DNA from 4 places in the Shewanella sp. SM71 genome. Region 1 is predicted to be linked to each of the others. Evidence: predicted binding sites of a transcription regulator. Region 1 holds the regulator's gene; each other region holds the start of a gene.
What was found. Region 1 encodes LexA, which represses DNA repair genes until DNA is damaged. Its sites were predicted from a motif close to TACTGTATNNNNATACAGTA; they were not measured.

Region 1 (8,203 bases):
AGCCCCCTGCCAATCATGGCTTGCAAGTTCAACCCAACATGCATGTCCTTGTGCGTACTGAGTCATTTTCATTATCGGCTCCTTTGTTTTAACAATCATTCGAGTTAAGCCTGAGTTTGTATTTCTGTCCAGTATTCAGGTTAAAAAGATCTGTAAGACAAAACTCAACCGCTAAAGACAAAAAAGCCCTCACATGGAGGGCTTAAATCATCACAACAAATTAGGAATATTGCGGCAGTAAATTTGCCATCGCGAGCAGATGACATGCACCCGTGACTATGCCAAATAACACCACAAGAATAATCAGCGGTGTACCGCCTATCACTCTAAAACCTGTGCTATCGGGGAACAACTGCCGCGATTTATAGGCCATCAGCGCTGGGACAATTACCGCCCACACTGTCGCCGCTAATGCCGCAAAGCCAATCGCCACCAAGAAGCCATCGGGAAACAGTAATCCTAAAATCGTTGGCGGCACAAAGGTCACTAACGCGGTTTTCATTCGGCCAGAGCGTGAATCATCAAAACCAAATAAATCGGCAAGATAATCGAACAGACCTAAGGTCACCCCTAAGAAAGATGAAGCCACAGCTAAGTTAGCAAACAGGGTCAACATACTGTTTAACCAGCTACTCGCCATCACCTCAGACAAAGCGCCCACCAACACCCCCATATTGCCGCCTTGGGCAATAATGTCGATAAACTGGCTGCGGGGAATATTACCCATAGTCGCCACTAACCAACAGGCATAAATCACCAGCGCGATAAAGGTGCCGACGAAAATCGCCTTGATAATGGTGGAGGAATCTTTGCCGTAATACTTCACTAAGCTGGGAACGTTACCATGGTAGCCGAAGCTGGCGAGACCAAAGGGCAGCGCCGCCCACAGATAAGGTGAAAAACGGTTATTACCATCGGGTTCGAGCAACTTAGTCACATCAATTTCGATCAATAAATTGCCGATCGCGAGGAAGAAGGTAATGATCATACCGCCGAGCATAATCGTGGTAATCCGATCCACGGCTTTAGTACTGATCAACACTATGCTCGCTAATACTATGGCGAACACCAGCCCTGCCACGCTTTGCGGTAACTCAATTCCCATGCCCTGCAAGCTGTGATTCACAATCGAACCACCGCCGCTGATATAGGCATAGGTCAAAATATACAACACGAAAGCGATAGAAACGCCGTTCACTATCCGCCAAAACTGCCCAAGAGTTTGCTTGCTTAAGGTATCGAAGCTAGCACCGAGTTCGAAATGTAAATTGGTTTCGAGCAACAATAAACCCGACATCAACATGCAAAACCAAATGCCCAATAACATCAAAATCGAATAGCCAAACCACATACCTGCACCGACCACCGGCAGAGAAAACATCCCAGCACCTACGGTCGTGCCAGCAATAATCATGGCACCACCGAGCAAGGACTTACCTGCGGGCTTATGCTTAGCCGCATTCATATGATTTGCCATTAAACTGTGTGCTCCGCGGTGACACTCGCCACTATCGTTTGTCTCACTGACGGACGTAATAAGCTATTGGCCTGATCTCGTATGCGATTGATATTGGACTTATCTTCACTATCCGCCAGATATCCCAATTCTTTAAGCTTCACGCTCAAAGTACCGTAGAGTTTTTTATCGTAGAACTCAGGCGCGGTAATACCATGTAAAGCCCCTAAACGCTGGGCGAGTAAATGGCTCTCAGACTCAAGTTCTGAGCGCTCCATTTTAGGTCTGTTCGCTAACAGATTGAAAATAATAGCGTAGCGTTGCAGAGTTTCACTCACTGAACTGGCTAACAACAATAATTGGCTTGAGTGCTCAGGCACGACAGTTAAGGTATCAGTCTCAACCACTAAATCTTGCCCAATCAGGAAATCCAGCACTTGCTCAACATAGGCTGGTAAGTCTTTAATTCCCATGAAGAGTTCGGCTTTTAGCAGTGGATAAAAATCGGCAACGATTGAAACCACTTGCTGGCGCAGGATCTGTTCATTATGGGTTAAACAACTCGCAATTAATGAAGGAACAATAAATAAGTGAATGATATTGTTACGATAGTAAGTCATAGACACAGCCTGACTCGCTTCAATAGACACTATTTCCCCTAAAGGATCGGCACTAACAACAAACTTGTTCAGCTCTAAACCTTGCTGCACTAAATGCTTACCATCACCTTCGGCAACAGATGTATAAGAAGTGTAAGGCACTTTTTTGAGTAGGGTCAGATACAAATCAAGCTGACGCTCCAGCAGACTACGTTCTAAGGCGTTTTGATCTGTCGCCAGTAAAACTAAGCTAGTCAAAGTCACAGAACTCGCGGCTGCGGCATCATTGATACGCGTCATCACCCGATTAGCCAGCACGTTTACCGCTGGCGTTAACCAACTTGGTTTCTGCTCGGGATCATCGGCCAACTCAGCACGCCAGTTTGGCGCACGCTCATTTAAGAAATTTTGCAGGGTAATAGGCTCGCCAAAATTCACATAACCTTGGCCAAAATTACCTAATTTGCGAATGGCACCGAACACCTGCCACACAGATTCTTTTTTCTTTTTCTTACCGCTTAACTCTTTATGGTAAGTCGCCACTTCCATCACATGGTCATAGCCTAAATACACAGGCACAAGTGTGACAGGACGTTCAATACCGCGCAGTACGCTGTTCATCGTCATGGCGATCATGCCAGTTTTCGGCGCCAACAGACGGCCAGTACGTGAACGGCCACCTTCGGAGAAGTATTCCACTGAATAACCTTTAGCAAACAGCTGATCTAAATACTCACGAAATACTGCGGTGTACAGCTTGTTACCATTAAAACTACGGCGGATGAAGAAGGCACCACCGCGACGGAACATAGGTCCCGCGGGCCAGAAATTGAGGTTAATGCCAGCAGCAATGTGCGGCGGAACCATGCCTTGATAATACAAAATATACGATAACAGTAGGTAATCCATGTGGCTACGATGGCAAGGCACATAAACAATTTCGTGGCCGTCGTGGTGCAGCTGGCGAACTTGCTCGGCACCTTTAATGTTGATCCCGCTGTAAAGCTTGTTCCACAGCCAAGTTAAGAAACGCTCAGCAATACGCACTAAACTGTCTGAGTAATCGGCTGCTATTTCATCGAGGTACTCAATAGCCGTCTCGCGCGCTTGGGTCTCAGAAATCTTTTTACTGGCGGCTTCTTCTTGAATCGCTTTGCGCAGCGACTCAGATTTGAGTAACGAATGAAACAGTGCTTGGCGGTTTGGCAGCACAGGCCCTGTCATTACCTTACGTTGACGACGGAAATGCACGCGTGCAACCCGTGCTAACTTATGGGCAATCCCCATGTCGGTGCCATGTTCGTCAGCCATGTAACGCAGGGATACGGCATTCGAAAACTGCACGAAGTTATGTCGACCTAAGAACAAAATCATCAAGCACTTGCGCAGCCAAGTCGGGTTTTCCCGCTCAAATACGGCCGCCTTCATAGTGTCGTCTTCTTTCCCTGGCGTGCGACCCCAATACAAGCTCACGGGTACCAGTTGAATATCTAATTCAGGACGTTCCTTATGCACGGCTAACAAACGCATAAAGCATTCGAGGAAAGGCTCATTACCAGCACGTTCGCCAAACAGTGGCTTACGTCCTTGAAGACAGACAACCCGAGGCGCAGTCACACCATTAGCCACTAGAGGCTCATAAGGGCTTGGTAAGCCTAACTTAGCCGTTATTTCGCTCAAAGCAGCGATGTCACTGAGGGATTCTGTTTTCATCACATAAACAAGGGGTCTGGAAGCATCCAGATTCAGATCGGCAAAGGGATCCTGAGGTACCACAATAGTGTGCACTAAGTGTTTTTGGATCCAACGTAATGATTTCAACCAAAGAGAGTCGTGTTTAGGCATTATTCTTATGCAATTAAGTGCGTTTACTAGCCCGATAGAATACCAGACTATGGGCAATATTCGCTAATTCTCTCCAACATAGCTAAAAAGTGGTTAATACTTGCGCTGCAAATAATACTGTATATACTAACAGTAACTGTATAGAAAAACAGGAAACACCATGAGACCTTTGACGCCACGCCAAGCTGAAATATTAGAGCTAATTAAACGAAATATTGCCGATACTGGCATGCCACCCACTCGGGCAGAAATCGCAACCCGTTTAGGTTTTAAGAGCGCCAATGCGGCTGAAGAACATCTTAAAGCGTTGGCAAAAAAGGGCTGCATTGAGATCATGCCAGGCACATCTCGAGGCATTCGTCTGCCTGCGGAAATCGAAGATTTGACTGAAACAGGTTTACCGCTCATCGGCCAAGTGGCCGCAGGTGAACCTATCCTCGCCCAAGAACATGTTGAACAGTACTACCAAGTCGACCCAAGCATGTTTCATCCCGCCGCCGATTTTTTACTGCGAGTAAAGGGCGACAGCATGAAAAATATCGGTATTCTCGAAGGTGATTTGCTGGCAGTTCATAAAGTAGAACAAGCTAGAAATGGTCAAGTGGTTGTCGCTAGAGTCGATGACGATGTCACTGTTAAACGTTTCGAAAAAAAAGGTAATGTAGTCTATCTACATGCCGAAAATGAAGATTACTCCCCGATTAAAGTGGATTTAGGCTTCCAAAGTTTAACAATTGAAGGACTCGCCGTCGGTGTGATCCGTAATGGAGATTGGCTATGAATAAACTACTTGGCAATGCCCCCCGCCATCCGGGCCTGTGGCTCGATGAAGTCCGTGATGCTGACTATGACTGGCACCATGCGCCCATCGCCTGCATGCCAACTAAGACTCAAGGTCGCCAAGAATTAATTCATCTGAGTGCACAACTCGCTCAGTTAAGCCAACAGGGCCGTTGGTTAGTGCTCATCAACCCTCCAAGTATTGGCTACAAGCAAATGCTCGCCAGCGCAGGTGTGCGTATGGATAGAGTTTTGCTGGTACATGCTAAAGATGAAGTCGAAACCCTGTGGGCGATGGAGAAAGCCCTAACAAGTGGTACGTCCAGTGCAGTCATTACTTGGACTCAATCATTGGATGCGCGGGATAATCGACGCCTACAAATCGTGGCTAAAAGTGCCCGAGCTATGGGCATAGTGCTTGAAGACGTAAACAGTCACTTACATGCCGACGTACGCATTGAGCAAGGCAATCTCTTCGGTCAGCAATCTTTTTTTAGCGCTGTACATTAAATATTCATTTAATTTTTTACCTTGAAAGCCGCCTCACCTATGAATGTGAGGCTTTTTTTTGGCAATTTTTCAGATAATTAGATAAATAAGTGATCTTGATCAATATTTAAACAGCAAGTATGGTTGGTTAAGTCGGTGATGATATATCACCTTCCGTGGTCAATGAATCGAGTATTTATCGAACTCGAAGCGCCACTAAAAATAGAGAACAGATTTATTTCAGCAGTATGTGCCAGCGTGGCTAATTACCAGCAGTAACAATACTTGATTAAAAGTAACAGCCGCCAACGCACGTTGAAGTCAAAAAAGCTTTTTTGGGAACTGAAGAGTTTGCATAGAGTTGAGACTTACTGTGTTGCTCTTCTTTGTAGTTGCTATTCGCAATTGGCAGAGGAGAAGTCTTGTGAAGCAATTGTTGTATTGTTTACTCGTGGTGCTTTTCGCACCACCGTTGACCGCCGCGGACATGCGGTTCAACATGACCCCTGGCGTGACCGAGATCAGTGGCAAGGTTTATCACTTGCACATGACCATCTTGTATATCTGCTGCGCAATAGGCCTAGTGGTCTTTGGCGTCATGATTTACGCCATGATCAACCACAGAAAATCCAAAGGCGCTGTCGCGTCCCACTTTCACGAAAGCACTAAAGTTGAAATCGCTTGGACGATTCTGCCATTTATCATTTTGATCTTAATGGCGATTCCAGCGACAAAAACTTTAATCGCAATGGAAGATCCCAGTAACGCCGATCTCACCGTAAAAGTCACGGGTTCCCAATGGAAATGGCATTACAGCTATTTCGATCAAGATATTGATTTTTATAGCATACTGACAACACCCAGAGCACAAATCGAAGGCACCGAAACCAAGGGTGAAAACTATCTATTGGAAGTCGATAAACCGCTCGTTCTACCGATAAACCGCAAAATCCGCTTTCTGATGACTTCAGAGGATGTCATCCATTCTTGGTGGGTACCCGCCTTTGCCATTAAGAAAGATGCCAACCCTGGATTTATCAATGAGGCCTGGACTCGCATCGACAAACCCGGCATTTATCGTGGTCAATGCGCCGAACTCTGCGGTAAAGACCATGGTTTTATGCCTATCGTAGTACAAGCCTTACCCGAAGCCGAGTTTGAGGCTTGGGTCACAGAGCAAAAACAAGCCGCAGGTGCTGCGGCTGAAGCCGCTCAAGCCGCTTTATCACAAACCCTAAGTAAAGAAGAGTTGATGACTCTAGGCGAACAAGTTTACCTCGGGCACTGCGCAGCCTGCCACCAGCCCAATGGCGAAGGATTGCAAGGCGTATTTCCGCCCCTTAAAGGTAGCCCGATTGCAACGGGACCGCTCAGCGGCCACCTTGAAATTGTGCTCAACGGTAAAACGGGTACAGCCATGCAAGCGTTTAGTAAACAATTGACTGCACAAGAAATCGCGGCAGTGACTACCTACGAGCGTAATGCTTGGGGCAATAATACTGGCGATGCAGTGCAAGCCAAAGACGTCAACGAGTACATGAACGGCAATTCTGCACAAACATCCGCCGCGGTACCAAGCAGTACAACTCCGACACCCGCACCTGCAGACGTCTCAGCTGCAATCGATCCCGCAAGCCTCCCCACACTCAGCCATGACGCCCTCATGGCCGAAGGTGAAACTGTCTACGCGACCTTCTGTGCTGCCTGCCATCAAGTGACAGGTGCAGGAATACCACCCGCCTTCCCCGCGCTAGTGGGTAGTGCTATCGCCATTGGACCAGTCGCCAATCACATCGATATTGTGATGCACGGCAAAACGGGCACGGCTATGCAGGCATTTGGCAAACAGCTTAGCCCACAGCAACTTGCAGCAGTCATTACCTATGAACGCAATGCTTGGGATAACAATACCGGCGATACAGTGCAACCTGCTGATATCGCAAGTCATGGACAGTAGGGGATAATGATGAGCACTACGACTCAAGATCAAACCGCAGCCCATGATGACCATCATCATGGTGCGCCAAAGGGCATCATGCGCTGGCTGCTAACCACCAACCATAAAGACATAGGTACTTTGTATTTATGGTTCAGCTTCATTATGTTCTTAACCGGTGGCGCTATGGCCATGGTGATCCGCGCTGAACTCTTTCAACCTGGATTACAATTGGTCGAGCCCAACTTTTTCAACCAAATGACAACTGTTCATGGGCTGATCATGGTATTCGGTGCGGTAATGCCAGCCTTTACAGGGCTCGCTAACTGGCTGATCCCGATGATGATAGGGGCGCCCGATATGGCGCTGCCACGGATGAATAACTGGAGTTTTTGGATACTCCCCTTCGCCTTCACTATCCTTCTCAGTTCGCTATTTATGGAAGGTGGCGGACCTAACTTTGGTTGGACCTTCTACGCACCACTATCAACAACTTATAGTCCAGATAGCACGGCGCTCTTTGTATTTTCTATTCACATCATGGGGATAAGTTCGATCATGGGCGCAATCAACGTGATTGTGACCATAGTGAATTTACGCGCGCCAGGCATGACATGGATGAAGTTACCATTGTTTGTGTGGACTTGGCTTATCACGGCATTCCTACTGATCGCGGTTATGCCCGTACTCGCTGGCGCAGTGACTATGGTGCTGACAGATAAGTTTTTCGGCACGAGTTTCTTCGATGCGGCTGGCGGCGGCGATCCTGTGATGTTCCAGCATATTTTCTGGTTCTTCGGCCACCCTGAAGTCTACATCATGATCTTGCCGTCCTTTGGCATCATCTCTGCCATAGTCCCAGCCTTCAGTCGTAAACCCTTATTTGGCTATGCATCCATGGTTTATGCTACGGCTAGTATTGCAATTCTGTCGTTCCTCGTGTGGGCGCACCATATGTTCACCACAGGTATGCCTGTGTTTGCCGAGCTGTTCTTCATGTATTGCACTATGTTGATTGCAGTGCCAACTGGAGTGAAAGTGTTTAACTGGGTTGCCACTATGTGGCGCGGCTCACTCAGTTTCGAAACGCCCATGCTG
Region 2 (8,203 bases), on a different contig from region 1:
GGACTTTTTTCTCATCGGCTTCGCGGGAAGCAATACGCTCACTTTCAACCAGAGATACTGTTTTCTCTTTGTGATGCTTTTTAAAGTCGGCAATATCTTGATTGATATAGGCAAACTCTACGCTGTTTTTTATACGGTTAAGGTGCTTAGATTCAAGGCTAGTCACTAACTCAGGCGTAACATCATTAAGCGTACCATATTGCGCCATTGGCACTTTATCCCAAGGTAAAGCATTTTTCTCTTCAGCTTCACCGTACTCGCCCGGCTCCAACGCACTTGGGTAAGCAATGTTGGGGGTCACACCTTTAATCTGTGTACTACCACCATTAATACGGTAGAACTTTTGAATCGTATACTGCACATGGCCAATTGGCTTCTCATACATGTCGTAGATACGGCCTAGGCTCTTATGCTGCTGTACTGTGCCTTTCCCAAAACTCGACTCACCGACAATCAGTGCACGGTCATAATCTTGCAATGCGGCAGCAAAAATTTCAGAGGCTGAAGCACTGTAACGGTCAACCATCACAGTCAATGGTCCTGCATAACTGGTTTTACCGTCGTTATCACGATGCGCAGACACTCGTCCATCGGCATCACGAATTTGCACTACAGGGCCCATATCGATAAAGAGTCCCGTCAGCAGCACGGCTTCCGTTAATGCCCCCCCACCGTTACCTCTAAGGTCGATGACTATGCCTTCTACTTTGGCGTCGTTTAACTTCACTAGCTCTTTTTCAACGTCCTGCGACAAATTCATATAAAAACCAGGAATTTGGATCACACCGACTTTGCGATTAGCATACTCACCGTCTTTAGGCTCAATCACCTTAGAGGTTGCAGCTCTATCTTCAAGACGAATTTTGTCGCGAACTAAGGTAACGTCGAACGGCTTCGCATTCGAACCGCCTTTCTTCGGTAAAATTTGCAAAACAACTTTACTGCCCTTAGGACCTTTGATCAGATCAACCACGTCGTCTAAACGCCAGCCGATCACATCAACAATTTCACCGCCTTCTTGACCGACACCGACAATCTTGTCTTCCGGTGACAGTTTTTCACTGCCCGCAGCAGGGCCGCCAGTAATTAAACTTTTAATGACAGTGTAATCGTCTTCGAGTTGCAGTTGAGCACCAATGCCTTCAAGGCTCAAGTTCATTTCCATTTGGAAACGTTCAGCATTGCGTGGTGAAAGGTAACTTGTATGTGGCTCAATGCTACGAGAGAAGGCATTCATCACGCCTTGGAACACGTCTTCACTGTTAGTTTGAATCAACCGTTTAATCGCGTTGTTGTAACGCTTTTGGAGGATATCAACAATCTCAGGCCATTGCTTACCTGTGAGTTTAAGATTTAGTGCATCGTATTTAACACGTTGACGCCATAACTCATTAATTTCTGTCTGGTCTTTTGGCCATGCGGCCTCATCGCGGTCGTACTCATAGGCATCACCGGGCGCAGAAAAATCCATCTCTTTATCTAATAGAGATAAAGCATAGACAAAGCCTTCATAGCGGCGCTTTTGGACGATATCAAACATTTTATAGGCAGGCTCAAGTTCACCAGAACTGAGCATGTCATCGAATTGGGTTGCATAAGGTTTAAAACTATCGACATCCGCTTGGGTTAACACATTGCGGCGATAATCCAACTGCTGCAGATAACGATCAAAAATTTGCGCAGAAAAGGCGTCATCAAGATTGAATCTATGATAGTGCGAACGAGTGTATAAGTCCGTTACCCTTTTGCTCGCAACCTTATGTTGCGCTTCCTGCTTGAGAGTGGGTAACTCGCTGATTTGAATCGTGGGTGGTACGGCCCAAGCCGAGAATCCGACAAAAACAGTGGCGATCGAGGTAGCCAAAGTGAGTTTTCGCATCAACAAGTTACTCCGTTTTAATAAATGATTACAGCAGGATATGTTCTGCTCTAACTTTAATCGTTAGGCCACTATCAAGCTGAACATGAATATCTTCCTTGTTAATGTCAGTAATCACACCGGCTACGGGTGTCATACCTAATTTAACATTGACGCGTTGTTTTTTCGTTAAATCAGTCAATTGTGCTTGAACATAATTGACGACTGGCGCTGCAGCTTTTGGTGCAGGCTTAGCAGGACGCTCAGTTTTAGGACGCTGAGGAACGGCCACCTTTTTAGGTGTTTTCTTCGCCGCGGGCTTAGGTGCAAGTGCTGCACGTTTCGCTTTGGCCTTATCCTGACTCTCTTTCAACATGGCTTGAGCATGATCAATGTGCTCTTGCTCTAACTCGCCGCAAGGTTCGCCATCCAGGTTTACGCGTTGTGCGCCTGCTTTAACGCACTTTAAATAGCGCCAGCTGCTGGTGTAACGTCTCAAGGCAACTCTGAGCTGAGTTTTACTGACTTTAGAATCATCAGCCAACCTTTCAGCCAAATCTTGAAACAATCCGATTTTTAATGGCTTAGTTTCACCTTCAGCAATAAAGCACAAAGGAAATGTTTCATACAAATACGCCAAAATTGCATTGGTGTCGGTCAACTTTTCTGTTGATTCCATCATTACTTCCACAGTCAAAAAGGGACATCGATTCGAGGTGATATATATCAGCTTCTTACATGTCGTTTATCTTCGTTAAACTCAATATTGAGTCAACGTACAAATTAGCATCCTAGCCGCGTTTACTAAAGTTAAAAAATATACCTTAACAAATTTTGTCAGCTCAAAACACTAAGCTTATTCATTGCATGCCAATCAAACCAGCTTAATGCGTGCAGGCGCATATTATAAGGCGCACGCCACCGATTGCGACTATGAATTATGCGTTATTGTACGCAAATTAATCAAATAGGCAGTTTTCAAAACTTTTAACCAGTAATTCCAGCCCCTTTTGGTCTTCTTCATCGAAACGATCGAAGATAGGACTGTCAATATCGAGCACGGCAACCACGTTACCTTGCGCACGAACTGGCACAACGATTTCAGAATTACTGGCAGAATCACAGGCAATATGACCATCAAATTGATGGACATCGGCCACTCGCTGAGTTTGATTAGTGAATGCTGCTGTACCACACACACCTTTTCCTAACGGAATGCGTGTACAAGCCACTTTACCTTGAAACGGGCCAAGTACCAGTTGTTCGCCACGCATGACGTAGAATCCCACCCAGTTCAGCTCAGTTAAATTATCATTGAGCAAGGCTGAAAAATTCGCCATCGCCGCAACAAGGTCATCTTCCCCTTCCAACAAGGCCAAGGCTTGACGGTTAAGTGACTCATAAAATTTCGATTTCATTACATTTCCTAACAATTTTATTCTGCTGCTTCGGTCTTTTTAGCCGCTTTTTTCGCTGCAGGCGGATTCGTTGGCGTACTATTAACCTGAACGGCGCCTTTAAGCAAGTTCGTCAGCTCATCTTTATTGTTAGCAAAATAGAATGCGAGCTTTTCGCCCACACTTTCATCTATACCCAAATCAGCTTTTTGAATGAAGGGGATAAGGTTATCGGCGATATCGAGCATCTTATCGTAGGCATCAGCCTCCTTCTTAGATGTGAATGTCATCTTTTCAACCCCTTCTCTGACCACGACAAACTGTGTTATTACTGCCATGACTGCCCTCGCACTGTTTTTATATACAGTAACTAGAGTGACATAGATTGAACTTGTGATGCAAGTGTTCTGATTAATCTGATATTATTAGCGTACTTTCGTTGCCAAGATTATAAAGCGCTAGACGTGGCTTAACAGCTAACTAGCACGACACTTTGTACCGATCTCGCTGTTATTACTCCTATTAGGCTAATATATATTTTTATATGCATGAAAACGCAGCAGAAAATTCAGTAACCCTATGCCGCTCCTGCGATTTAGCAGTCCGCAAACGTGCCTTGCCTAGCGGCGTTAGAGCAATCTGTCCTCGTTGCAGCACTGCACTTTATGACACGCCATACTGCTCTGTGAATGGTATGTTAGCCCTATGTATTTCTGCATTAGTGTTTTATTTCCCAGCCAATTTTTTACCCGTACTCGAGATCCACTTTTTCGGCAGTATTCGTACTACCACGGTTTTCCAAGGGGCATTTGCAGTATTTGACCAAGGCTATTGGGTTGTAGGTGTCGCCGTACTTGCCGCCGCGGTGATAGGCCCTGGCTTATTACTGTTATCGATATTGACACAGATTTTAATTGTGAAATGGGGATTGAGTAGCCTTTTTTGGCGTAACTCATTGAAGCAGTTATTAAAATTTCATGGTATCTTATCGCAGCTCACTATGCTGGAAATTTATGTGATCAGCTTCTTAGTTTCATCATTTCAGCTATCTGATTTTTCGGACATTTATTTTGGTATGGGCACATTTTGCTTCACTATGCTGTTTCTCGTGACCTTGTTTCTACAAAGAGAATACGATTTAGAACATATGTGGACGTTATTGGAAGGTCATAGCTGATATGAAACAACAAGGTAAAGATATCGGCCTATGTCTCTGTAAAGTGTGTCGCCAACTCAACAGCAGTGAACTCACGCACTGTCAGCGCTGTGAAACTGAGTTGCACGTCAGAGACTATTCCAGCCTGCAAAAAAGTTGGGCTTTGTTGATTACCGCTGCCATCTTACTGGTGCCAGCCAACATTTACCCTATCACTATGCTGACCAATCAAGGGCAAGTGCGGCACGACACCATTTTTTCAGGCATTTTGCATTTAGTGCATTCAGATATGCTGCCTATTGCCATCATAGTGTTTACCGCCAGTATTTTAGTACCATGGATTAAAATCATCGGCTTATCCATTTATCTGTGTGCGATCAGCTTTGACATTCCGATTTCAAAAAAGAAATTGATGGTGGGTTTTCACATCATCGAATGGATTGGCCGCTGGTCAATGCTCGATTTATTTGTCATCTCAATCACAGTTGCATTAGTGAACATGGGACAATTACTCGACGCGAAACCCGCGCCTGCGGCTACCGCATTTGCCTTGGTTATTCTGTTAACTCAGTTAGCCGCAAAAGTTTTAGACACTCGTTTACTCTGGGATCGATTGGAACCTCAAGATGACACAAATTGAATCGCCGAAAGTTGTAAAGAAAAAACTCTTTTCGCCCATTTGGCTGCTTCCTATTGTCGCGTTGGCATTAGGTGCTTGGCTGGGCATTAAGAGCATTAAAGAATCGGGGGTTGAAATTCAAATTCACTTTCCGAGCGCCACAGGGATTGATGTGGGTAAAACCTTAGTCAAATACCAAGGTTTGACTGTCGGTAAAGTTAAAGACATTGGCATAGATGACGATCTCAAAGGCGTGAACGTCAAGGTCATGATGGACTACCGCGCGAAGCCTTTCTTGAATAAAGAAACCCTCTTCTGGCTTGTCACACCTAAAGCAAGTATTACAGGTGTTGAAGGCTTAGATGCGCTGTTTTCCGGTAACTACATTGCTATTCAACCCGGTAAAGGCAATGCATCAACCTTCTTCGAGGCAGAACGCCAACCGCCGCCGATGCAAATCGGCTCAGAAGGTGTGATGGTCGAATTGACCTCCGATAAACTCGGTTCGCTCGATGTTGGCTCGCCAATATTTTTCCGCCAAATCCCAGTGGGTAGCGTGGTCAGCTATCGTTTAGATGGCAATCAAAGAGTCATTATCAGCGCTTTCATTCAAGAGCAATACGCGCGATTAGTGAAGAAAAATTCTCACTTTTGGAATGTTTCTGGCGTCAAAATTGATGCTTCACTAACTGGAGTTAAAGTCAGTTCAGAGAGTTTGGCATCCATTCTGGCTGGCGGCGTGAGTTTCAGCTCTGACGATAAAGCAGACATAGCTAAAAACGGTGACGTTTTTTCGCTTTATGATTCAGAAACCACCGCCCTTGGCGGCATAGAAATAAGCTTGACCATGGCTGACGCTAACGGTGTCGACAAAGGCACTCGTATCGTTTATCGCGGCATCAATATTGGCAGTATTTTAAGTAAACAACTCACGTCCAATGGTGTTACAGCCGTGGCTAAATTTGAACCTCAATACGGTTCACTGTTAACTAACGACGGCGTGTTTTGGCTTGAAGGTGCTGATATTTCCCTCTCAGGCATTAAGAATCCAGAACGCTTACTGACAGGTAGCGTGATCAACTTCCTGCCAGGCATCAACACCAAAAGCGCGGTACCAAGCAGCTTTGCCTTACAAGCCAAAGCGCCTGATTTACTGCAATCGAAGAAGCGTTTCTTGACCTTAACCTCAGCCGAAAACATGGGCATTTCAGCGGGCGCTCAAGTTCGCTTCAAGCAAATCCCCATTGGTTCAGTGCTTGCAGTTAAGTTAACCAAAGATTTATCGGCGGTGGAATACCAACTCGAGCTACAACCTGAGTTTGCCAGTCTAATACGCAGCGACAGCTATTTTGTGCCTGAGTCAGCATTAACGGTAAACGCATCGTTAGACGGGGTATCAGTCAAAGCAAGGGATTTTACAACACTCACTCAAGGTGCAGTTAGCTTGATCCAAGGTCACAGCGACACACCTTTAGTTGCTAACAGCGCTCTGCCCCTCTTTAGCTCTGTGGATGCCGCGACAGCTTTTTATGATCGTCAGCAGCAAGTGCATTTAACGTTAATCAGTCAAGATGGCGCCGATGTCAGCCAAGGCTCACCGATTTACTATAAAAAAATGCAAATTGGCACAGTTGACTCAGTGAACTGGCAAAGCAAAACCGAAGACTTCGCTATCAAGCTCGCTATCGACAAACAGTTTCAACCCTTGCTGAAAAAGCCAAAAGTATTCTGGCGTAACAGCGCCGTGGATATCAGTGCCAGTCTTGCGGGCATTGATGTTGCGGTCGCGCCGCTTCAAGGAGCATTAAAGGGCAGCATCAGTCTGGGATTACTTGATAGTAATGACAAAGCCAGCAATGCAGCTAACTTAAAACTCTATGAGAGCAAGCAGTTGGCATTAACTCAGGCGCAGGCAATTCGCCTCACATTACCCGCCTCCAGCAAACTGACGGCCAAGGCCGCGATTCGCTATCAAGGTCATCAAGTGGGTGAAGTGTCGCAGGTGAAGCTCAATGCGGATCTCAATACACTCACAGCTAGCGCATATCTCTACGGGGAATATGCCGAACATTTCAGCCGCAGTGACTGTGAATATCATTTAGTGGATGCACAAATTTCTCTGGCGGGGATCAAAGCGCCAGAAACCTTGATCACAGGTCCTTACATAGGAGTCTTACCGGGTAAGAGTAGTCAAAAAGCGACCCAGTTTGTTGCCAACCTCGCTGCCAGCAGCTATGCCAATGTTGCCGAAGATGCGCTGAAATTCATTCTAGAAGATACTAGCCTAGGCTCAATGAAAGTCGGCACACCTATCTTCTTCCGAGGGATTAAAGTCGGTCAAATCGACGGTTATAGCCTATCGACACAGGGGAATAGTGTATTGATGCAGGCCCATATCGAGGCACAGTACAGTCACTTAGTGAATCAAAGCAGTCAGTTCTGGGATGCCTCAGGGATTAAAGTCGATGTCGGCCTCTTTTCAGGTGCCCAAATCGAAGCGGGCTCGCTGGAAACCTTACTCGCTGGCGGCATCAATGTGGCGACTAAGGACACGACTCAAGGGGATAATCGTTTAGCGACTGGCACAGTATTAAGATTGCAACACAAAGCCGAAAACGAATGGCAGCAATGGGCACCAGCCCAGTAATTATTTTCATCAAAATACTTACACCAACGCACTAATATTAAAGCTCTTACAAATAAATCAGGCGCATAATGCGCCTGATTTATTTTTAGCTTCTCGCAATGTTATTGAGACATTCTAGGTAGCTCAATACTCTAGCCCCCTTATCCATAGAACCAATAACAAACGGCAATCGCGGCACTGATCCCCGCAAAATCCGCGGTTAAACCGCAAGCCAAGGCGTGGCGTCCATGGCGAATACCCACAGAACCAAAATACACAGCGAGAACATAGAAAGTGGTTTCAGTGCTACCCTGAAAAATCGCCGCTAATCGACCCGCAAAGGAATCTACTCCGTGGTGATCCATTGTCTCAAGCATCATAGCTCTGGCGCCTGAGCCACTAAAAGGTTTCATCAGTGCGGTCGGCATTGCATCGACAAAACGCGTATCAAAACCCAATATCCGCACACCAGTGGCAATCAACTGCAACAGATAATCCAAGGCGCCGGATGCACGCAGTAAACCAATCGCTAATAACATAGCAAGCA
Region 3 (8,203 bases), on a different contig from region 1:
TTTATTTTGTCAGCACTATGACAGTTTTCAAGTTTTGATTCCATTTCTTCAATTTTTTGTTCAAATTTTTTCGCCCAATTAAGATGTTTGTTCAATTCTTCGTAGATCTCATGACTATTTTGCATCACGTTATTGGCGATCCAATCGAAACCACTTGCTTGGTGAGACTGATTCTGGCGCTGTGCAAAACGGGCACGGCTACTGGCACGCTGCTGAGTTTTAGACTTAATGTCAATAGAAGTGGTCAGCAAGGCTCGTTTGACTGCGGTGAATCTATCTTGGATCCGCTCACAGCTCAGGGCAATGGTCTGGGGGGCGAGTTTAAGCTTAATTTGTTTTTCGAGCTGCATAATACTGCTACGAATTTGTTCAATACAGGGGCCGAGTTGGGCGCCGTGTTGGACAAACAGCGAGTGATTAAAACGCTCCGTTTCTTGCAGGAGTTTACGCTGCGGCGGCGCGAGTCGATTATCGTGTTGCAGCACTTCTTGTTCTAAGGCTTTAAGCTGATTTTTCAGCATCACCATTAATTGTTGGGTGTTCACAACCATGCGCTCCATGCCAAATTCGCTGCAATCATTAGCACGATCAAAATAAACAGTGGGCGGATAAAGGGCATGCCAAATTTAATCGCACAGCGGGCACCGATAAATGAGCCTAACATCATGCACAATCCCATCCACAAACCTATTTGCCACTGTACCTGCCCAAGCCAGCCAAAGATAGTCAATGCGGTCAAGTTGCTGGTGAAGGTCATCGCACGGGCGAGGCCGCAACTGTGCAGTAAAGGCAGTTTATACAAAGAGCCAGATGTGACGGTCCAAAATGCGCCAATGCCTGGGCCTGCAAAACCATCATAAGTGCCTAAAGCCAGCCCCTGTAGCCATTGTTGCTTGGCTGGTGGCTTGCTGGTTGGTGCTTGGCAGTTAACGTCTGACATCGCATTGGGGCTGACTAAACTGTAAATGGCGATGCCAATAATCAGCAAGGGTAGGACTTTTTCGAGCCATTGAGTATCGACTAAATAGACTAAGAAACTGCCCAATACCGCGCCGATAAAGGTGGCGATAAAAGCCATGTACCAAAATGAGGGTTTAAAGAGGTGCTTGCGATAATAGGTCCAAGCCGCCATAAAAGAGCCAAAGCTTGCGGCTAACTTATTGGTGCCTAATACGGTATGCGGTGCAATACCTAAGGTTAACAGTGCGGGGATCGACAAGAGGCCACCGCCACCCACGACGGCATCAATGAATCCAGCGATAAGACCTATGACTGCCAACAGGGCCCAATGACTGGGCTCGAGTAACAACTCCAAATTTTAATCCTACTCTATAACACGTCTAAAGGGCGGTAAGGCATCCAGTAAGGACTTACCATAGCGTTTAGTGACTAACCGCCTATCTAAAATAGTCACTCGGCCATAATCTTGCTCTTTACGCAGTAATCTACCACAACTTTGAATAAGCTTACGTGAAGCATCTGGGATCGTCAGTTGTAAGAAGGGATTACCGCCTTTGACTTTGACATATTCTGCATGCGCTTGCTCAACGGGCGAGGTTGGTACGGCAAAGGGCAGTTTAGTGACGATCAAGTTAGTCAGATAATCGCCGGGCAAGTCGAGACCTTCAGAGAAACTGCCGGTGCCGAACAAGATACTTGGTTCGCCCTTATCGCATTTAGCTTTATGATTTTCTAACAATTGTTGCCGTGGCGCATTGCCTTGGATAAGTAGCTCAGTGGTGAGTTTACCTTCAAGTAATTCAACCACTTTTTCCATCTGCCAGTAGGAGGCGAATAGCACTAAGGTTGCCATTTCGCCTTCAATAAGGGTGATGATTTGTTCGGCAAGTTCAGCCGTATAGGCATCATCCGTCGGCTCAGTGCGCATTTTGGGTAAATAAAGTGTCGCATTATTGGGGTAATCGAAGGGCGATTGTAAGGCTAAATAACGACTGCCATCGTTGAGTGACAAACCTACTTGATGCACGAAATGGTCGAAGTTATTGAGTGCGCGCAGTGTGGCACTACATAAAACCACGCCCGCGGCCTTTTGCCACAGCATGGATTCCAGCATAAAGCCGACTTCGATAGGTGAAGCGCTAAACAGATAATCCACTTGTTTACCTGTGATGAGTTCGACCCAGCGCGCCATAGGTGCACCTTTATGCTTATCTTCCTTGGCCATCATCCTCCACAATTTCTGCAGGTTTTCGAGCCTTTGCAGCATAAATCCGGTTTCGGCCAATAGTGCTTCGGATTGATGTTTAGGAATATCGCCATCTTTAATCGCCTCGGCCAGCAGTGACAGCATTTTATTAAACTGTTTGAGGGCAAGATTAGAGGTCACAGCAAGGTTTTCAGCCAGAATGAGTAATGAGTCCGGCAGTTTACCGTGCTCAAAACGCAGACGGTTTTCAGGATTAGCAAAGTGTTTGGTTTGGGTATCGCAGTAGTGGGCCACTTGATTGAGCTGGCTGATAAGATCGCCTAAATGATCTTGCATCGCCTGCGCGGGGGCAATTATATTGTTGTTCTTTATTTGGTTTTGTAACTTAGCGCAGGTTTTACCAATTTTTTCGAGCCAGTCGCATGCGCCCCTCAGCGTGGCCTGTGCACTGGAGAAATCCCGCGCCACAATCGGTAAGTGATGTGCCTCATCGATAACATAAAACACGTCTTCGGGATCGGGCAAAATCACGCCGCCACCTAGCTCTAAATCGGCGAATAACAAGCTGTGGTTGGCGATGAGCACGTCCCAAGTATCGACATCTTCGCGGGCTTTATGGAACGGGCAATTTCTGTGGCTGGCGACTTGGCGATGACAGCTGTGTTTGTCGCAGGCGATTTGTTGCCACAGGTGATCGGGCAGCGGCACGGCTAAGGTGTCGATTTCGCCGTTCCAGCGACCTTCGTTATAGTCTTTTAACAGGCCGTGCATCATAGCCACTTGGCTATTGTCTGGTTTAGTTTGCCACATGGCCATTTGTGTACTGTTGTCGTCACCGATGAGCATCGCCAGTTTCGATAGACATACATAACGTTGTCGACCTTTAACTAAGCCAAAGCGGAAATTTAAGCCGGATTGCTCAAGGAAGAAGGGCAAGTCTTTATGCAGTAATTGCTCCTGCAAAGCGACGGTTGCGGTAGCTATACAGACCTTTTTCTTGCTCGCTAATGCCAGTGGAATGGTACCGAGGATGTAAGACAATGATTTACCGATCCCAGTGCCTGCTTCGACCACTATGATGCGCCTATCTTTATCATAGTCGCCGGCGAGGGTCTTAGAGATTTCCGCCACCATATAGTTTTGTTCGCGGCGCGGCCTAAAATTAGGCAAGGCGGTAGCAATATCCTTATAGATGGCGCGGATCTGGGTTTTTACATTGTCAGGTAACATGCGTCACTACTTTATCGAATTAATGCTGTACATAATAACAGTGATTGCATAGCCTAAGAAACTTTTCTGCCATTTGGCGGCATTTTAATTGAGGAACCATCTAAATTGACTAGCTATGCGATTTGGGAACCCATGCGATGAAGTCAGAGGCTACCGCGGCCGTTAGTGTACAAGGTCGAGTCTTAACACGCCATGCGATTCATCGTCATGGGAGTTTAGTGTTGCAGTATTATCTGGCTACCGCCCAAGGCCCTGTGCTGGTGGAAGTGCAAGGCACTGAACACATTTGTTTTTGTCATCAAACTGATGTCACGGCTTTGCAGTTGCAAACGCCGGGTCAAGCATTGCGGTTTGTACCGTTAGCGCTCAAAAGCTTTAAAGGCGGCGCAGTCAGTGGTGTTTATGCTAAATCGAGCAACAGCTTACGTACCTTACAGCGCATCGCTAAAGATGCCGACATCCCCTTATTTGAAGCCGACATTCGCCCTGAACAGCGTTATTTAATCGAGCGGTTTGTGGCACTTGATGTGGCGTTTTTAGGACATTTCTCTGCGCCGACTAGCGACAGTCTTGAGGCTAACTCGCTGCCCGTGTTTATCGCCGAGCGGGCTAAGAGTATTGCCCCTTTAACGGGTGTACATTTGCGCTGTATCTCACTGGATTTTGAATGTAGCTTTGAGGGTTTACTCTATTCGGTTGCACTATATGGTCAAGACAGTGGCCGAGACGGTGAGCAAGATAGCCTCAAGCAGACTTATGAAAAAGTGATTATGGTGGGTGAGGCTGAATCAAACTCTCCCGAATATATTGAATGGGTGGCCGATGAGGCTGCACTCATTCATCGATTAATCGCGTGGTTCCATGAGTTTGATCCTGACTTTATTATCGGTTGGTCAGTGGTGAGTTTCGATCTCGCGCTATTGTCACGCCGTGCATTATTACATCGTATTCCGCTCACCATTGGCCGCGGCGGTGCCAAGCTCGATTGGAAAGTTGATAATAAGTTTCGCCCAGAAACCTTAGTTTTACCGGGCCGTGTGGTACTCGATGGTATCGATTGGCTTAAAGCTGCTTTTTATCACTTTGAGCGGTTCTCGTTGGAATTTGTGTCGCGGCAACTATTAGGTGAAGGCAAGGCCATTCATAACGTCGATAATCGCGTTGAAGAAATTGACCAGCTGTTTAAGACCGATAAACAAGCATTAGCCCATTACAATCTTACCGATAGCCGCCTAGTGTGGGATATTTTTACTCACACTCAATTGTGGGATTTTGCCCTCGCGCGTGCCGAACTGACAGGTTTAGAACTGGGACGGGTAGGGGCTTCGGTGGCGGCGTTTAATCATTTGTATTTACCGCATCTACATCGAGCCGGTTACGTCGCACCCGATGCTCCTGCGAGTGATGGGATCGAAAGCCCCGGTGGCTATGTGATGGATTCTGTACCGGGACTTTATAAGCACATCTTAGTGTTCGATTTTAAAAGTCTGTATCCCTCCATTATTCGTACCTTTTTGATTGACCCTAAGGGATTAATTGAAGGTTTGCGATTGCCCGAGTCTGACTGTGTTGCGGGGTTTCTCGGTGGGCGTTTCAGTCGGCAACAGCCCATTTTACCTAAGCTTATCCAAACATTATCTGAGCAGCGCGAAAAGGCCAAACGTGAGCACAATGCGCCTTTATCCCAAGCGATAAAAATTATCATGAACTCGTTGTATGGGGTTTTAGGTTCTCAAGGTTGTGTTTTCCACGATGCAAAGTTAGCAAGTTCGATCACTATGCGTGGCCATCAAATCATGAAACAAACCCGCGCATGGATAGAAGAGATGGGCTATCAAGTGATTTACGGCGATACGGATTCGACCTTTGTCTGGCTTGGCAGCGAGCCTGATCTCTCAGACATTAACGCCTTAGGTAACACTCTGGCGCGGGAAATTAATGCTAAGTGGCAGGCTAAGATCGGTGAAGATCATCAAGTTGAGAGTTTTCTCGAGTTACAGTTTGAACGCCACTATGAGCAGTTTTTTATGCCGACCTTAAGAGGGTCGTTAGAAGGCAGTAAAAAACGTTATGTTGGCGCGTGGCGTAATGCGAGCGATGAACTTGAGCTTACTTTTAAAGGTATGGAGCAAGTGCGCAGTGATTGGAGCCCTTTAGCGCGCAAAGTTCAAGAGTCACTCTATGAACGGATGTTTAACCAAAGGGATATCAGTGTTTATTTGGCCAGTGTGTTTGAAAAGCTGCTTGATGGCGAGTTGGATGATGATTTGGTATTTCGCAAACGTATGCGACGCAATATTGAAGATTACACGGCTAAATCTTCTCCTCATGTTAAAGTCGCTCAACAATTATGCGACTTAACAGGAGATGCCTCTTTTGGCAAGCGTGGGGCGCAGATTGATTATCAGATTACTGTAAATGGACCGGAATCCTTACTGTACAGAACGTCACCAATTGATTACCAATACTACATTGATAAGCAAATTGGCCCTATTGCCGAGCCTGTTTTTTCGATAATGAAACTAAACTACATGGATATTGCGTCAAAGCAGTTACTGTTAATATAGTGTTTTTAATGTTCTTTATGTGTTGCTCAGGGTGGCGAATGTAGCGTTTTAACCTGTTTTATAGAGGTTAACTGGTTTGTTTTTGTGATGTTAATCGACATATTCTTTAGGTTTAGCTTTGAGGGAATATTGAAAGTTTGCTACCCTTTAAGAGGAAATTGTAAGGAAATATAACAACGGAATGACGTTGACAGAACATAAACAAAAAAGGTTAAGCACCAAATGAACAAGACGTTAGTAGCAACTGCGCTTGCAGCAATTTTTTTAGTTCCATCAGTCTCAGCTATCGAGATCTATAAAGATAATAAAAATGCCGTAGAAATCGGTGGTTTTATTGATGCACGCGTGATCAACACTCAAGGGGAAACAGAGGTTGTTAACGGCGCATCTCGCATTAATTTTGGTTTTAATCGTGAGTTGACTGACGGTTGGAAAGCATTAGCGAAATTGGAATGGGGTGTGAATCCTGTTGGTAGTAGCGACATTGTCTATAACAATCGCTTCGAATCTGTTCAAGAAGAGTTCTTTTATAACCGTTTAGGTTACGCTGGTCTGTCCCATGACACTTATGGAACACTGACTATTGGTAAGCAGTGGGGCGCTTGGTACGATGTCGTTTACAACACTAACTACGGTTTTGTGTGGGACGGTAACACTGCAGGTGTTTACACTTATAATAAAGATGATGGCGCGGTAAACGGTGTTGGTCGTGGTGATAAAACAGTTCAATATCGCAATGCATTTGGCGATGTAAGCTTTGCAGTTCAAGCACAGTTGAAAAACAGCAGCTTCTATACTTGTGATTCAGAAGATATTACTCAACAAGCTTGTGAAGAGTTATGGAACAGCGGTGATCGTACAGCTCAACAAGTAGAATATAATTATACTTATGGTGGCGCGCTGACCTATAAAGCTACTGATATGCTGACCTTTACTGCGGGTGTTAACCGCGGTGAGTTTGATGTGAGTTTTGGTAACGGTGAACAAACCACTGCGGTTGATCTTATCTACGGTGCGGGTATCACTTGGGGTAACTTCGATAGCAATGGCTTATACGCTGCTGCAAACGTTAACAGACAAGAAAATCATGACACAGACAACATTGGTCGTTTGATCAAAGACGCCTATGGTATTGAAAGTTTAGTTTCATACAAGTTTGACAATGGATTACGCCCATTCATTTCTTACAACGTGCTTGATGCCGGTAAAGATTATGTCATCCAGCCTAACTTCAATGCCGAACCTACAGATGAATTTAAGCGTCAGTTTGTCGTTGTCGGTTTGCACTTTGTGTGGGATCCAAACACAGTGCTGTACGTAGAAGCACGTAAAGATTACAGTGATTTTTCTGGAGAACATGAGGCCAGAATGTCGCTTTCTGAATCTGACGGCGTTGCCATTGGTATCCGTTACACACTTTAAGTCCTGCCTTGTCTATTACAATAGTTTAATTGTTTAGAATTGTGCTAGTTGTAAGTGTTGCTTCAAAGCCCAAAGTGTAAAACTTTGGGCTTTTTCATTTAAAAAGGTTATTAAACTCAATAAGGTCGTGTTAAATAGCATTTTCTCTCCTTACAACCAAGCTCACGTCAATTATGACGTAAGTTGTGCTATCTCCATCCCCTAAAATAACTTTCTGTATAAATAATCATCAATCATGCATCCTCATGTATCTTTGTTAGGATGATAATGTGTTATTTGTTTGTTATTTGTTGATTTAGTGTTTTATATGTGATTTTATTGCTCTTGAAATTGACGTGTTAGCAACCAAGGTTGCGATAGAGCAATTTACGCTATCTATGCATAAATGTAGATGCAGAATATAAGAAAAACATGATTTATCAAGGGAGATAGACAATGTATAAGAACAATTTATTATCTAATTCAGTACGTTATGCTCTGCTTGGCGGCTTGGCTGCTGCGACATTAAATGCTCCAGCGGTCTTGGCTGCTGAAGATGGTGCAAAAGTTGAGCGTATTGAGGTTACCGGTTCACGCATCAAACGTAGCGATTTAGAAGGTGCTTCACCTGTAACAACCATTTCATCAGAAGATATGAAAATGGAAGGGAACCTTACTGTTGCAGATGCTTTGCGTAATAGTAATTTGAATACTTTCGGTTCTTTCTCTGAAAGATCAGGTAGTTCAGCTCAATCTCAAGCAACTATAGATTTACGTGGTGCAGGATCGGATAGAACTCTTGTTCTTATTGACGGTAAACGTTTTCCTGGTTCTCCTA
Region 4 (8,203 bases), on a different contig from region 1:
ATAATGTGTCGTTTAAATATGGTGATGGTTGGTTGGGATGGGCTAATCGTAGTCCGTTCGATGCCATTATGGTGACTGCGGCGGCGGCGACTATACCAGAAGCTTTGCTGTCTCAGTTGGCTGATGGAGGGGTGTTAGTCTTACCTGTGGGAGAGGATACTCAGCAATTGATGCGTATTACGCGCACTGCTGACCGCTTTAGTTCTGAAACCATTGAAACGGTTAAATTTGTACCTTTAATTAATGGAGAGTTAGCTTAACCTTGTGTTGTGCTACTGTGTTAAGCGAAGTGCTTGTTTTGCACAGAAGGCGTCATTTTTTCATCATAAACAGTAATACAACCTTACCAAGGAGTTTTTATTGTTGAATGCGGGTTTACTTTTAAACCTTTGCTTTATATTTCTGCTTGTAGGCTGTAGCTTTCAGGCCAGCAGACCCGCACCCGTCGAAAATATTTCCCATAGCTACTCTAAAAATAGCAAAGGCCACATTAAATCGAATTCATATAAAGTTAAAAAAGGCGACACTCTCTACTCTATTTCTTGGGCTGCAGGGAAAGACTTTTCTGAAATAGCTAAACTTAATCAATTAGATAACCCTTATACAATTTACCCTGGACAGATTTTATATTTAGCTAATGCTAAATCTAGTAACCAATCAAAATCTACGACTTTAGATGGAAATATAACGGGTAATTCAGATGCTAACTCAAGTAAAAGTGATAAAAAACAATTAGATGATAAGATTTATCAGTCTAATGCTAAGTCAAGTGACGATCTGAAAAAAACACTTGATCAGAAAGCTAAGTCCGCGTACCTTGTAACAAGTTCCCAACAAAATGTTAACCGGCTAATGGTTCCACCCACCTCAACACTGCCAGCCAGTGTGAGTCAGTGGCAGTGGCCAGTAAGAGGGAAGTTAATCGGAACTTATTCTGCCAATGAGCAGGGAAATAAAGGTATTAAGATCGCGGGAAATCGGGGAGATATCATCAAAGCTGCTGCAGATGGGCGGGTGGTATACGCAGGAAGTGCTCTTAGGGGTTACGGTAATTTAGTGATTATTAAACATAGTGACGATTACCTTAGTGCTTATGCTCATACGGACAAGATCTTAGTCAAAGAAAAGCAACATGTCCTCGCAGGGCAGACTGTTGCAAAAATGGGCAATACAGGTGCCAATCGGGTAATGTTACATTTTGAAATTCGTTACCATGGACAGTCTGTAAACCCACTTACTTATTTACCTAAACAATGATTGTTTGGGGGCCTTGTTGGCAAATGGAGGATAGGAAATTGCACTAATTCAGCAGTTTAATTAGGTTTGGGAGATTTGATCATGAGCCGCATAAATAGCACTGCCGCAGAAGCACTAGTAGATTTTTCCGTAGAAACCGCAGACTTTGATCTTGAAAAAGAAGAAGTTGCCACCGATCTAGTCCAAGAGCTAGGAATAGAACAACAGGTCCAAGATGACCTGCAAAAAAATCTTGATGCCACTCAACTTTATCTAGGTGAGATTGGTTTTTCCCCACTGCTTAGCGCAGAAGAAGAAGTTTACTTTTCCCGTAAGGCCTTAAAAGGTTGTGCAAAATCCCGTAATCGCATGATCGAAAGTAATTTACGTCTCGTCGTAAAAATTGCACGTCGTTACAATAACCGCGGCTTAGCACTGCTTGATCTTATCGAAGAGGGTAATTTAGGTTTAATTCGTGCCGTAGAAAAGTTTGATCCAGAAAGAGGTTTTCGTTTTTCAACCTATGCGACTTGGTGGATCAGACAGACGATTGAACGCGCTATCATGAACCAAACTCGTACTATTCGTTTGCCTATTCATGTTGTTAAAGAACTCAACGTATACTTGCGTACTGCCCGTGAGTTAGCACAAAAACTGGATCATGAACCTACAGCGGAAGAAATTGCTGAAAAACTGCAAGTTTCTAGCTCTGATGTGAGCCGCATGCTTAAGCTGAATGAAAAAATTACCTCTGTTGATACGCCTTTGGGGGGCGATAACGAGAAAGCATTATTAGATGTATTGGCCGATGATGATAGTGTTGGCCCTGACTATAAAGTGCAAGATGAAGACATCTCTAACTCTGTGGTGAAATGGCTTAACGAGTTGAACACAAAACAAAGAGAAGTATTAGCCCGTCGTTTTGGTTTGTTAGGTTATGAACCTTCTACGCTTGAAGATGTGGGGGCTGAGATTGGTTTAACCCGTGAACGTGTTCGTCAAATCCAAGTGGAAGCATTAAAACGCTTACGTGATTTATTGGGTTCTCAAGGTTTATCTGTTGAAGCTCTATTTAGAAACTAAAATCTGTCTTCTGGTGCCTTTCAGAGAAGCTATCCAGAAAATGCACTTAGTGTGAGATCACGCCATAAAGTAAAACGCCCACTATAGAGTGGGCGTTGTTATTTTTAGGCTTTTATTTAGATCACCTGATGTTTAGCTCAAGCGTTTCAGTTCATAGAGTAAATCAAGCGCCTGTTTTGGCGTTAAGTTATCGGGATTAATGCTACTTAATTTAGTCAAAGCTGGATTTTCAACCGGTTCAGGTAAAGCGAGTAAGCTTTGAATGGGCGTCCTCGTTCCTTCTGGTTGGTGATCGCGACTCTCCAATTGCTGCAATTTATGTTTCGCTGCTTTAATCACTTTGTTTGGCACGCCGGCAAGCGCCGCAACTTGTAAGCCGTAGCTTTTACTGGCGGCGCCTTCTTGTACTGCATGCATAAAGGCGATGGTATCATCGTGCTCTATGGCATCAAGGTGCACATTGTAAACACCTGCCATTAAGTCAGGTAATTGAGTTAGCTCAAAATAATGGGTGGCGAATAGGGTCATAGCCCCTACTTGCTGGGCTAAATATTCCGCCGCCGACCAAGCTAGTGATAAACCATCATAGGTGGATGTTCCACGCCCGATTTCATCCATTAACACTAAACTACTGGCAGTGGCATTGTGCAGGATGTTGGCAGTTTCAGTCATTTCTACCATAAAGGTTGAGCGGCCAGAGGCCAGATCGTCTGATGCGCCAATACGGGTAAAGATGCGATCAATCGGGCCAATCAGGGCGCGATCTGCTGGCACAAAACAACCAATATGGGCCATCAGCGTAATCAAGGCGACTTGACGCATATAGGTCGATTTACCGCCCATGTTAGGTCCGGTGACAATCAACATACGTCTTTGATTGTGCAAGGTCACTGGGTTAGCGATAAACGGCGTTTGGCTAACACGCTCCACCACTGGATGGCGACCTGCGTCTATTTGTACGCCGATATCTTGGCTCAGCTCTGGACAAGTGTAGCCTAAGGTTTCGGCACGCTCGGCAAAGTTACTCAGTACATCAAGCTCAGCCGCTGCTCTAGCAAAAGCCTGTAATTCATGTAATTTCGGCAGAATAAGATCGAATAACTGTTCCCATAACTGCTTTTCGAGTGCCAGCGCTTTACCTTGGCTCGAGAGGACTTTTTCTTCGTATTCCTTAAGTTCGGGCGTGATATAACGCTCCATATTCTTAAGTGTTTGGCGTCGTTGATAATTGAGCGGTACTTGTGAGGATTGCAGGCGGCTTACTTCGATGTAATAGCCGTGTACGCGGTTATAGCCGACTTTAAGTGTATTGATGCCAGTACGTTCTTTTTCTCTGGCTTCAAGTTGTACTAAGTAATCACTCGCTCCTTCGCTCAGACCGCGCCATTCATCTAGTTCGCTGTTGTAGCCTTCACGGATCACCCCGCCATCGCGGATAAGCATAGGTGGATTATCGACTATCGCGCGCTCAAGTAGGGCTTGCTCAGCGGGGAACTCGCCTAAGTGTTGACGCAATTGAGTCGTGTGCGGCGCGCTCAGTGTACTTAAACTCTGTTGTAATTCAGGCAATAAGCCCAGAGCTTGACGTAAACGTGCAAAGTCCCTTGGACGGGCAGTGCGCAGGGCTAACCTTGCCATGATACGTTCGATATCGCCAAGTGCCTTTAACTGCTCATGCAAACCTTCGTGGGCTGCGGTATCGAGGAGTTCAGTCACCGCCTGTTGGCGCGCCTTAATTTGCTTAGGATCTCGCAGAGGCTGATGGATCCAGCGTTGTAACATACGACTGCCCATAGGCGTTGCCGTGTTATCTAATACTGCGGCTAAGGTATTATCGCGGCCACCGGCAAGGTTTTGAGTGAGTTCTAGATTTCGGCGAGTTGCCGCATCGAGTACTATGCTATCGGTTTGATTGAAGCGGATAATGGCATTGATATGGGGCAGTGCCGTGCGCTGTGTGTCTTTGACATATTGCATCAAGCAACCCGCAGCTTGCAGTGATAAACGTGCATCTGCGATACCAAAACCATGTAAGTCTTTAGTGCCAAACTGAGCTAGCAGTAACTTGATACTCGTATCGTAATCAAATTCCCATTCAGGGCGACGACGTTTACCTTTAAAACCGTTAAGTAGACCTAGTTCGCCAAAGTCTTCACTGTAGAGAATTTCAACGGGATTAGTGCGTTGCAATTCTGCTTCTAATGACTCTCGCGTGTCGAGCTCTGCAATCACAAAACGTCCGGATGAAACATCTAATGTGGCATAACCAAAACCAACTTTACCTTGATAAACCGCGGCTAACAGATTGTCTTGGCGTTCTTGTAGCAACGCTTCGTCGGTTAAAGTGCCTGGCGTGACAATTCGCACCACTTTACGTTCTACTGGCCCTTTAGATGTCGCGGGATCGCCAATCTGTTCGCAAATCGCAACTGATTGACCAATTTGAACTAATTTTGCAAGATAGCCTTCCACAGCATGGTAAGGAAGCCCCGCCATCGGAATAGGATCGCCACCACTTTTACCGCGCGCAGTGAGTGAAATGCCTAACAGCTCAGAAGCGCGTTTAGCATCGTCATAAAACAACTCGTAGAAGTCACCCATGCGATAAAACAGCAACATATCGTGATGTTCTGCTTTCATCGTCAAGTACTGACGCATCATAGGAGTATGTTTTTCTAAATCATCGGTATCAATTACATTCATTAAATCGTTATCGTCCGTTGTGGCTGCCTAAAGGCGATACAGTTTGTGTGGTTAAGGGTGATTAAGCGCTATGGAAGCGGAAGACTGCTGTACAATTTTCAGCTAAAAAGACCACGCAAAATTTGTTGCGCCAATCTTAGCAATAATTTAGTGAAAATTGAGCCCTTAACGATGGATATTGATCAAAGGGAGCTATTATCTGATTTGATATTCGCTAAAACCTTGGCCATATTAAAAATCCTATCAGCTAAAAATAATTCAGTCACAGGTCTTGATACTGTATGATTGTACAGTATACTAGTCAGCAGAATTAAGACAAAAAGCGCGGCTTTTTGAATTACCCGTTTGTAAATTGAATATCACTTTTGACAGCTTAATGCTTGTCTTGATGAGGGAACAGGAATGAAGGTCGATCCAAATAAAGAGAAAGCACTTGCTGCGGTATTGATCCAAATTGAGAAACAATTTGGTAAAGGCTCCATCATGAAGCTGGGCGAAGATCGCTCTATGGATGTTGAGACCATTTCTACCGGTTCTCTGTCTCTGGACGTTGCTTTAGGTGCTGGCGGTTTGCCAATGGGTCGTATCGTTGAGATCTATGGTCCTGAATCATCAGGTAAAACAACACTGACTTTAGAAGTGATTGCGGCAGCGCAACGTGAAGGCAAAACCTGTGCCTTTATCGATGCAGAGCATGCACTAGACCCTATTTATGCTAAAAAATTGGGCGTAGATATTGATAACCTGCTGTGTTCACAACCGGATACCGGCGAGCAAGCGCTTGAGATTTGTGATGCTTTAACTCGTTCAGGCGCTGTTGACGTTATCGTAGTCGACTCCGTGGCGGCATTAACGCCTAAAGCTGAAATCGAAGGCGAAATTGGTGATTCTCACATGGGCCTAGCGGCGCGTATGATGAGCCAAGCCATGCGTAAACTTGCGGGTAACTTAAAGCAATCTAACACCTTACTTATCTTCATCAACCAAATTCGGATGAAAATTGGTGTGATGTTCGGTAACCCAGAAACTACAACCGGTGGTAACGCGCTGAAGTTTTATGCTTCTGTTCGTCTAGACATTCGCCGCACTGGTGCCATTAAAGACGGCGATGAAGTTGTCGGTAACGAAACTCGCGTTAAAGTGGTGAAAAATAAGGTTGCAGCGCCGTTTAAGCAAGCTGAGTTCCAAATCCTTTATGGCCAAGGTATTAACCGTACTGGTGAGTTAGTAGACTTAGGCGTAGCCCATAAGTTGATTGAAAAAGCGGGCGCTTGGTACAGCTATAAAGGTGACAAAATCGGCCAAGGTCGTGCTAATGCTGGCAAATATCTGACTGAAAACCCAACTATTGCTGCTGAAATTGACAAGACGCTACGTGAGTTGCTTTTGAGTAATCCGAGTGCCTTGGCTGCCAAAGCTGATGATAGTACTGAGGACAATATTGATTTAGAGACAGGCGAAGTATTCTGAGTCAGTCAGCCCATCAAATTGCGGTCGCGCTGTTAGCGCGCCGCGATTATTCCCGTTTACAAATCCGCGATAAATTGCTCGAAAAAGGTTTCGAAATTAACGATATCGAACCTGTACTCGATGCTTGCGAATCCTCCGGTTTTATTAATGATGCTCGTTATGCCGAACTGTTGGTGCGAAGCCACATCAGTCGAGGCCACGGTGCAATACGCATCCGCCAAGCCATCGCACAGAAAGGCTTATCTAAAGACTGTATTGAAGCCGCTTTGGTTAATTGTGATTGTGACTGGTTTGAGCTAGCAAAAGATAAAGCCACCAAAAAATACGGTGTTCCTCGCGTAACAGAAGTGAAGGGCTCTAAAGCTCGGGATCTCATCGTGAAGGAAAAAGCCAAACGAGTGCGTTTTTTAATGGGCCAAGGCTTTAGCTACGATCAAATCACTTACGCACTAGATTCAGATCCCAATGATCTCGATGAAAATTATTAAATTTGGAGCTAAGACTGTAAAAGCTCATCTAAATATCATCAATGAGTCTTGTCCATTTCGTACTCCACATTAGACTCACTTGCTTAAATATTGTCCGTGCCGCGATAAACTTACACCGTCTTTATTTGTGCTTTATCTTGTCGTTTTGCTTCTAGTGACTCTGGTGTGGGCGATTCACGCTAAAATATTAAATTCCTGATGTGTATATCACCAATCAAGACTGGTCGTCCTTCCTTAGTCTGCTTATAATGCTGGGCAAATAGAAATACGGCTAGCCTAAGGCGTAGCTGGTAATGCTTACCCAATTCAGGATGATTTCATGTATCAAACTACAGCAGAGCTCAGAAGCGCTTTCCTCGAATTTTTCCGCAGCAATGGTCATCAAGTTGTGGACAGTAGTTCATTAGTGCCAGGCAACGATCCCACACTTTTATTTACCAATGCAGGCATGAACCAGTTCAAGGACGTGTTTCTTGGCATGGACAAACGCAATTATACGCGTGCGACCACTGCTCAACGTTGTGTACGCGCCGGTGGTAAACATAACGATTTGGATAACGTTGGTTACACAGCACGTCATCACACCTTTTTCGAAATGCTAGGTAACTTCAGTTTTGGAGATTATTTCAAAGAAGAAGCGATTCGTTTGGGCTGGACTTTTTTAACTGAAACGTTAAAGCTGCCGAAGGAACGTCTGTGCGTCACTATTTATCAGACAGATGATGAAGCCTTTGAAATCTGGAATAAAAAAATTGGTGTCGCTGCCGAGAACATCATACGTATCGGTGACAATAAAGGTGCTGCCTTTGCGTCAGATAACTTCTGGCAAATGGGTGATACCGGTCCTTGTGGTCCATGTACTGAGATTTTTTATGATCATGGTGATCATATTTGGGGCGGACGTCCTGGCAGTCCTGAAGAGGATGGTGATCGTTTCATCGAAATCTGGAACATCGTTTTCATGCAGTACAACCGTCAAGCATCGGGTGAAATGTTACCTTTGCCTAAGCCCTCGGTTGATACAGGTATGGGGATTGAGCGTATTGCTGCGATTATGCAGGGCGTACATTCTAACTACGAAATCGATATTTTCCGTACTTTGATCGCTAAAGCGGCAGAAATCATCGGCGTAAGCGATTTAACCGAGAAGTCACTGCGCGTCATTGCCGACCATATCCGTTCATGTGCATTCCTTATTGCCGATGGCGTTATGCCGTCGAACG

Region 2: the regulator LexA is predicted to act here: its motif matches at 3,605-3,624, upstream of L5L97_RS07025 (YebG family protein).
Region 3: the regulator LexA is predicted to act here: its motif matches at 3,421-3,440, upstream of dinG (ATP-dependent DNA helicase DinG).
Region 4: the regulator LexA is predicted to act here: its motif matches at 5,298-5,317, upstream of recA (recombinase RecA).

Annotation. Positions count from the first base shown of each region.
Region 1 covers NZ_JAKKRW010000015.1:85,705-93,907, forward strand. Annotated here, with positions in the region: gene L5L97_RS15285 (VOC family protein) at 1-72, opposite strand, end outside; gene mtr (tryptophan permease) at 221-1,477, opposite strand; gene plsB (glycerol-3-phosphate 1-O-acyltransferase PlsB) at 1,477-3,900, opposite strand; gene lexA (transcriptional repressor LexA) at 4,061-4,681, shown strand; gene L5L97_RS15305 (cell division inhibitor SulA) at 4,678-5,190, shown strand; gene coxB (cytochrome c oxidase subunit II) at 5,594-7,126, shown strand; gene ctaD (cytochrome c oxidase subunit I) at 7,136-8,203, shown strand, end outside.
Region 2 covers NZ_JAKKRW010000005.1:208,277-216,479, reverse strand. Annotated here, with positions in the region: gene prc (carboxy terminal-processing peptidase) at 1-1,879, opposite strand, end outside; gene proQ (RNA chaperone ProQ) at 1,908-2,537, opposite strand; gene L5L97_RS07030 (GAF domain-containing protein) at 2,818-3,276, opposite strand; gene L5L97_RS07025 (YebG family protein) at 3,294-3,593, opposite strand; gene L5L97_RS07020 (paraquat-inducible protein A) at 3,800-4,432, shown strand; gene L5L97_RS07015 (paraquat-inducible protein A) at 4,434-5,051, shown strand; gene L5L97_RS07010 (PqiB family protein) at 5,038-7,677, shown strand; gene L5L97_RS07005 (nucleoside recognition domain-containing protein) at 7,818-8,203, opposite strand, start outside.
Region 3 covers NZ_JAKKRW010000007.1:101,699-109,901, forward strand. Annotated here, with positions in the region: gene L5L97_RS08770 (primosomal replication protein) at 1-551, opposite strand, end outside; gene L5L97_RS08775 (sulfite exporter TauE/SafE family protein) at 542-1,315, opposite strand; gene dinG (ATP-dependent DNA helicase DinG) at 1,325-3,397, opposite strand; gene L5L97_RS08785 (DNA polymerase II) at 3,535-5,964, shown strand; gene L5L97_RS08790 (porin) at 6,187-7,386, shown strand; gene L5L97_RS08795 (TonB-dependent receptor plug domain-containing protein) at 7,822-8,203, shown strand, end outside.
Region 4 covers NZ_JAKKRW010000003.1:85,067-93,269, forward strand. Annotated here, with positions in the region: gene L5L97_RS04045 (protein-L-isoaspartate(D-aspartate) O-methyltransferase) at 1-260, shown strand, start outside; gene L5L97_RS04050 (peptidoglycan DD-metalloendopeptidase family protein) at 361-1,257, shown strand; gene rpoS (RNA polymerase sigma factor RpoS) at 1,339-2,319, shown strand; gene mutS (DNA mismatch repair protein MutS) at 2,452-5,022, opposite strand; gene recA (recombinase RecA) at 5,425-6,492, shown strand; gene L5L97_RS04070 (regulatory protein RecX) at 6,510-6,980, shown strand; gene alaS (alanine--tRNA ligase) at 7,300-8,203, shown strand, end outside.